3 regions of the Streptomyces sp. NPDC031379 genome follow, and region 2 is predicted to be linked to each of the others. Evidence: riboswitches for the same ligand, from Rfam matches in the RefSeq annotation. Region 2 holds a riboswitch; each other region holds the start of a gene.
The links. Region 2 has a riboswitch for S-adenosylmethionine ahead of ACZ5CW_RS20845 (aminotransferase class V-fold PLP-dependent enzyme). Riboswitches for the same ligand answer to the same signal wherever they lie in the genome.

Region 1 (2,255 bases), on a different contig from region 2:
AGTTCCTTGAGGCGGTCCCCGTGGCGCCGCACGCCGATCAGTTCGCCGCCCACGCTGACGTGGCCGATCTCGGGCTTCTCCAGGTGGTTGACGACCCTGAGCAGCGTCGACTTGCCGGAGCCGGACGGTCCGAGGATCACGGTGACCTCGCCGGGGCGGATGGTCAGGTCGATGCCGTCGAGGACGCGGTGGGCGCCGTACCACTTGTGGACGTCGTGCACCTCGATCGCGGCGGGGGCGGCCTTCTCGCGGAGCTGGGCGCTGGTCATACGGCGGCCTCCCTGCGCAGCCGGGCCCGCAGGTCGGCCAGGCCGGCCCGGGCTCTGCGCAACGGTGTCGGCGGCAGGGTGCGGGTGGCGCCCCGGGCGTAGTGCCGCTCGACGTAGAACTGGACGACGGACACGGCGCTGGTCAGGATCAGGTACCAGACGGTGGCGACCAGCAGCAGCGGCACGACGTCACCGGGGTAGGTGTTGCCCATCGTCTGCACCGTGCCGAACAGGTCGAGCAGGGACACGTAGAACACCAGGGAGGTGCTCTTGACGAGGCCGATCAGCTGGTTGACGTAGTTCGGGGTGATGGACCTGAGGGCCTGCGGGAAGACGATCCTGCGGAACTGGTAGCCCTTGGGCAGGCCGAGCGCGGACGCCGCCTCGTGCTGCCCCTGGTCGACGGAGAGGAGACCGCCGCGGACCACCTCGGCCGCGTAGGCGGACTCGTTGAGGCTGAGGCCGACGACAGCGATGGCCATGTCGGTGGCGAGCTTGGACTCGTCGAAGCGGACGAAGGCGGGACCGAACGGCACACCCAGGCTCAGCGTCTGGTACAGGGCACTGAAGTTGTACAGGAAGATCAGCACCACGATCAGCGGTACGGAGCGGAACAGCCAGGTGTACGTCCAGCTGACCGCGCGCAGCACCGGGCTGCCCGAGAGCCGGCCGAGCGCCAGCACGATTCCGCCGGCCAGCCCCAGCACGGCGCTCAGGGCGGCCACTTCGAGGGTGACGACGAGGCCGTCGAGAACGGCCGGGCGCAGGAACCAGTAGCGGAAGCGGTCCCACTGGTAGAACGGGTTCGTGACCAGTCCGTGCAGGATCTGCGCGACGAGCACGAGGACGACGGCGGTGACGATCCACCGGCCGGGTCGGCGCAATGGCTGAACCCGTTGTGCGGTAAGGGGTTTTGACGGTACGTCGGGGGCGGGCGCCTCGGCTAGGGAGAGGGCGGCGCCTGGGGGTTCACTCATGGCGGGCTCCGGCGGAATCGGACACCCCGGGACGGCGGCGAGCGGGCGCGGGTCACGACGGCACTACGGCACGGGGCACTGCGGCACGAGGTGGCACACGGGAACGCGCGGAACCGGGAGCTGGGCGGACAACGGCACACCACACGGACGGTGTGCGTGACGGACGCGGGGGGCTGGGAAGCTTGCGTCAGCCCCGACAGCGGGCAGAGCCCGGTGCGGTACACAGTGCGCTGTTGACGCGGAGCAGATCGACGGCGCGGTTGGCGACGAGGAGCTGGGCGCGCGACGGTACGCAGCCCTGAGGGCGGCTCGCGGCCGTCCTGGGAGCTGCGTACATGGCGTCACCTGTCACTGTTCCGGCCCCGCGGGGCCTCGCGCTTACCGAAAACGTCGTCCGGTCCGGTCGTCACCTGGGGCACCCCACCGCGATGCGAGGGTTGCCGGTCAGCGAGCCAGGGCTTGGCGCTGACGCTCATGACCGTTCTGAGCCGTAAGTAAGGCAGTTGCCCGTTCGAATGTCAACGGCCGTCCGCGAAGTGGACGTACGGAGCCCGCTCTCACCTGCGGAAAGCGTCCGGTGCATCCCCCGCGTGGCCGACCCAGTCCAGGATCTGGACAGCTGCGCCGGCGGCCTCCAGACCCTGGCAACGGCCGTGGTGGCGGCGGGAGATGCCGTCCAGGTCGAGGTGGCGGCCGAAGGCGGGGTGGGCGGCCAGCCGGCGTGCGTAGGCCCACAGGGTGCGGTGGTCGGCGATCCGGTGTACGGCGGAGGCGTCGAGGTGACAGCGGTGGACGGTGTCGAGCTGCACCAGGGTCACCCACAGCTCGATGTCGGCGGCGGTGAGCCGGTCGCCGACGAGGTACTCCTCACCGGTCAGCCGCCGCTCCAGCCGGCCGAGGGTGTCGAGCAGGACGTCGAGGGCGGCGGCCTGCTCGGCGGGGTCGGCACCGGCACGTCCGGCGCGCTGGGCGGCCTCCTCGATGCCGTCGGCGCACATCCGCTCGACGG
Region 2 (2,255 bases):
TGGACCTGATCATGCGCGGTGAGGCCACCGACGCCCAGATCGCCGGCTTCATGGTGGCACTGCGGGCCAAGGGTGAGACGGTCGCGGAGATCTCCGGACTCGTCCGGACGATGTACGAGCACGCCAATGTGATCGAGGTGCCGGGCCCGGCGGTCGACATCGTCGGCACCGGCGGAGACGGTGCCAAGACGGTGAACATCTCCACGATGTCCTCGATCGTCGTCGCGGGCACCGGGGCGAAGGTCGTCAAGCACGGCAACCGTGCCGCGTCCTCCGCCTCCGGGTCCTCCGACGTCCTGGAGAAGCTCGGGATCAATCTGAACCTGACCCCCAAGCGGGTCGCCGAGGTCGCCGAAGAGGCCGGCATCACCATCTGCTTCGCGGTGAAGTTCCACCCGTCCCTGCGCCATGTGGCCGCGGCCCGCGGCCAGTTGGGCATCCGGACGACCTTCAACGTGCTCGGTCCGCTGACCAACCCGGCCAAGGTGCGCGCCCAGGCGGTCGGCGTGGCCGACCCGCGCATGGCGCCGATCGTGGCCGGTGTCCTCGCCGAGCGCGGCAACTCCGCGCTGGTCTTCCGCGGCGACGACGGCCTCGACGAACTGACCGTCACCGCCACCTCCCGGGTGTGGGTGGTCCGCGACGGCGAGGTCCGTGAGGAGACCTTCGACCCGCGGGACGTGGGCATCGACCTCGTCCCCGTGGACGCCCTGCGCGGCGCCGATGCTGCCTACAACGCGGAGGTCGCCCGCCGTCTGCTGGACGGCGAGCAGGGCGCGGTGCGGGACGCGGTCCTGCTGAACTCGGCGGCCGCGCTCGCCGCTCTGCGGCCGACGGACGCACCCCTCGCCGACCAGCTGAGCGCCGGTATGGCCGAGGCGCGGGAGTCGATCGACTCGGGCGCGGCCAAGCGGGCGCTGGAGAGATGGGTGGCGGCGAGCAACGCCTGACGACACCGTCGATCGTCCCGCGATCCGGACACGGGTTGCGGGACGACGATCATTTCGCGTACGTTCCCGTATCAGGTCATGAGTGACAGTCATGAGGCCCCGGCCGACTGTCCGGCAACCCTCCGTCCGTGGCGGGGTGCCCCGGGTGAAGACCAGGTCGTAGGCAGCGAGGTCTACGGCAAGCGCGGACCCCTCGAACCCAGGGGTCCTGGTCGTACGAGGGAGCCTTCCGTGAGCAAGCGAATGCGATAGGGCCGCAGAGCCCCGCCTCCGCACCCCCCTTTCACCTTTCTTCCGTACGCGCCTTTCGCGTACGTCCTCACGGGAGTTCCCCATGTCTGTCTCCACCGCTGCCGTCGACCAGACCGTTTGTGCCCCTCTGCCCGTTCTGGGCCGTGATGTCACCGTCCCGCTCGTGACGGGCGGCGAAGTCACCTACGCCGCTCTCGACTACGCGGCCAGCGCCCCCGCCCTGCAGCGGGTCTGGGACGACGTCGCCGCCTACGCCCCCTACTACGGCAGCGTCCACCGGGGTGCCGGCTACCTCTCCCAGCTCTCCACCGAGCTGTTCGAGAACGCCCGCAAGGCGGTCGCCGAGTTCCTCGGCTGCCGGGAGAGCGACCAGGTGATCTTCACCCGGTCGACCACCGACTCCCTCAACCTCCTCGCCCGCGCTCTCCCGGCCGGCTGCCAGGTCTTCGTCTTCGAGACCGAGCACCACGCCTCCCTGCTGCCCTGGCAGGACGCCGAGGTCACCTACCTCGATGCCCCGCGCACCCCGTGGCAGGCCGTCGAGACCCTGGAGCGGGCGCTGGCCGACCGCACTGCGTCCACCGAAGGGGGCCACGGCCCGGCCCTGGTCTGCGTCACCGGCGCCTCCAACGTCACCGGCGAGCTGTGGCCGGTGCGTGAGCTGGCCGCCGCGGCCCACGCGCACGGCGCCCGGATCGTCCTCGACGCCGCCCAGCTCGCCCCGCACCACCCGGTGGACATCCGCGACCTGGACGTCGACTGGGTCGCCTTCTCCGGGCACAAGCTGTACGCCCCCTTCGGCTCCGGTGTCCTGGCCGGCCGCGCCGACTGGCTGCGGGCGGCCGAGCCGTACCTCGCGGGCGGCGGCGCCAGCCGCAAGGTCACCCGGCGCACCGACGGGGGAGTGGACGTGGAGTGGCACGAGAGCGCCGCCCGCCACGAGGCCGGCTCCCCGAACGTCATCGGTGCCCACTCCATCGCGTCGGCCTGCAAGGCCCTCACCGAGGCCGGCTGGGAGTCCCTCGTCGCCCGTGAGCAGTACCTGGTCCGCAC
Region 3 (2,255 bases), on a different contig from region 2:
GTGGCCGGCCTTGAAGGCCGTGGACACCGGCGAGCAGCCCTCGGCCTGCGCACCGAAGATCTTGTACGGCTTGTCCTCGACCAGACCGAGCTTGATCAGCTCCTGAAGGCCCTTGTCGATCTTCGTGAGCTGGGAACCGGAGGCGATCGGGACCACGATCTGGTCCGGGAGCCTCCAGCCGAGCTGCTCGCAGATCTCGTACGCCAGGGTCTTGGAGCCCTCCGCGTAGTACGGCCGCAGGTTGACGTTGACGAAGCCCCAGCCCTCACCGGCGGGGTCACCGATCAGCTCGGAGCAGAAGCGGTTCACGTCGTCGTAGTTGCCCTCGATGCCGACGAGCTCGCCGCCGTAGACCGCGGCCATGACGACCTTGCCCTGCTCCAGGTCGTGCGGGATGAACACGCAAGAGCGGAAGCCGGCCCGGGCGGCGGCGGCGCCCACGGCACCGGCGAGGTTGCCGGTGGAGGAGCAGGAGAGCGTGGTGAAGCCGAAGGCGCGGGCGGCCTCCAGGGCCTGGGCGACGACACGGTCCTTGAAGGAGTGCGTCGGGTTGCCGGAGTCGTCCTTCACGTACAGGCCCCCGGTGACGCCCAGTTCGCGGGCGAGGTTGTCGGCCTTGACGAGCTTGGTCCAGCCCGGGTTGAGGTTGGGCTTGTCGGCCACGTCGGCGGGGACGGGCAGCAGGGGCGCGTAACGCCAGATGTTCGCGGGGCCCGCCTCGATGCGCGCGCGCAGCTCTTCGGTGTCGTAGGCGGAGAAGTCGTAGGCGATCTCCAGCGGGCCGAAACACTCCTCGCACGCGAAGACCGGGCCGAGGGGCACGCGGTGACCGCACTCGCGACAGCTCAGGGCGGCGGCGGGACCGAGGTCGACGGCGGGATTGCTGGTGCTTGCAACTGTCTGCACAGCCATGGAGGCGAGGCCCTTTCTCCTCATCTTCCTCACGACGCATCTCGCCGTGAGACGGATTTGGCACCTTCCCTAGCCGGGAGCCTCGCGGAGACGATCAGAACGGAGCGCTCTGATCTACGAGAACCGGCTGGAGGGTTGCCGGGGCTTCATCGGGCCGTGTCCCTCTGCCCCTCTGGATGAGCTGTATGCGGTTGTGTACGCCGGTGACCCCCGACATGCGATGGTCATCGGCGTTGTTCAAGACTGTAACCGAAGGCCAGGACAGTTGAGATAGTCGTCCGAACCGCGAGATGGATCACAGAGGCGCCGCACGGCGTCACCGCGTGTGATCACGAACAGTGAGGAGCCGCAGACCGTGCTGGAAGAAGTCGAGCGCTGGCTGGCCACCCGCTCCTGGTCCGTGACCGATCGCCCTCTCCACCGGATACTGGCCGCCAAGCAGCGCACGGGGCAGACGATCAGCGTCGTGCTGCCCGCGCTCAACGAGGAGGAGACGGTCGGCGACATCGTCGCGGTCGTCCGTCACGACCTCGTGGAGCAGATCCCGCTCGTCGACGAGATCGTCGTCGTCGACTCGGGTTCCACCGACCGCACCTCGGCGGTCGCCGCCGCCGCGGGCGCCCGGGTCGTCCACCGCGACGACATCCTGCCGCGCATTCCCACCGTCCCCGGTAAGGGTGAAGTCCTGTGGCGATCGCTGCTCGTCACCGGCGGGGACATTCTCTGTTTCATCGACGCGGACCTGAGGGAGTTCTCCTCGGACTTCGTCTCCGGGATCGTCGGTCCGCTGCTCACCGACCCCGGGGTGGACCTGGTCAAGGGCATGTACGACCGCCCGCTGGGGGGCTCGGCGGGGCAGGGCGGCCGGGTCACCGAGCTGATGGCCCGCCCGCTGCTGAACATGCACTGGCCCCAGCTGGCCGGCTTCGTGCAGCCACTGGGCGGTGAGTACGCGGCCCGCCGCTCCCTGCTGGAACAGCTGCCGTTCCCGGTCGGCTACGGCGTGGAGCTGGGCATGCTGGTGGACGCCCTGCACCTGGTGGGCCTGGACGCGCTGGCCCAGGTGGACGTGGGGGTGCGCAAGCACCGGCACCAGGACGGGCAGGCGCTCGGCCGGATGGCGGCGGCGATCTACCGCACGGCCCAGCTGCGGCTGGCCCGCGGGCATCTGGTCCGGCCCGCCCTGACCCAGTTCGAGCGGGGCGAGGACGGTTTCGAGCCGCGCACCTACTCGGTGGACACCGAGGAGCGGCCGCCGATGGCGGAGATCGCGGAGTACGCGGCACGCCGGGTGGCGTGAGGCGTGTGAACGCGGAAGAACGGCCGTATACAGCCCCTTCCGG

Region 1: linked by a shared signal. The riboswitch ahead of ACZ5CW_RS29865 (amino acid ABC transporter permease) and the one ahead of ACZ5CW_RS20845 (aminotransferase class V-fold PLP-dependent enzyme) in region 2 are both predicted to bind S-adenosylmethionine.
Region 3: linked by a shared signal. The riboswitch ahead of thrC (threonine synthase) and the one ahead of ACZ5CW_RS20845 (aminotransferase class V-fold PLP-dependent enzyme) in region 2 are both predicted to bind S-adenosylmethionine.

What each region holds. Positions count from the first base shown of each region.
Region 1 covers NZ_JBVIIT010000023.1:73,673-75,927, forward strand. Annotated here, with positions in the region: gene ACZ5CW_RS29860 (amino acid ABC transporter ATP-binding protein) at 1-269, opposite strand, end outside; gene ACZ5CW_RS29865 (amino acid ABC transporter permease) at 266-1,246, opposite strand; SAM riboswitch class IV at 1,616-1,726, opposite strand; gene ACZ5CW_RS29870 (glutathione S-transferase C-terminal domain-containing protein) at 1,804-2,255, opposite strand, start outside.
Region 2 covers NZ_JBVIIT010000013.1:234,747-237,001, reverse strand. Annotated here, with positions in the region: gene trpD (anthranilate phosphoribosyltransferase) at 1-950, shown strand, start outside; SAM riboswitch class IV at 1,025-1,141, shown strand; gene ACZ5CW_RS20845 (aminotransferase class V-fold PLP-dependent enzyme) at 1,285-2,255, shown strand, end outside.
Region 3 covers NZ_JBVIIT010000001.1:136,824-139,078, reverse strand. Annotated here, with positions in the region: gene thrC (threonine synthase) at 1-912, opposite strand, end outside; SAM riboswitch class I at 930-1,095, opposite strand; gene ACZ5CW_RS00710 (glucosyl-3-phosphoglycerate synthase) at 1,268-2,212, shown strand.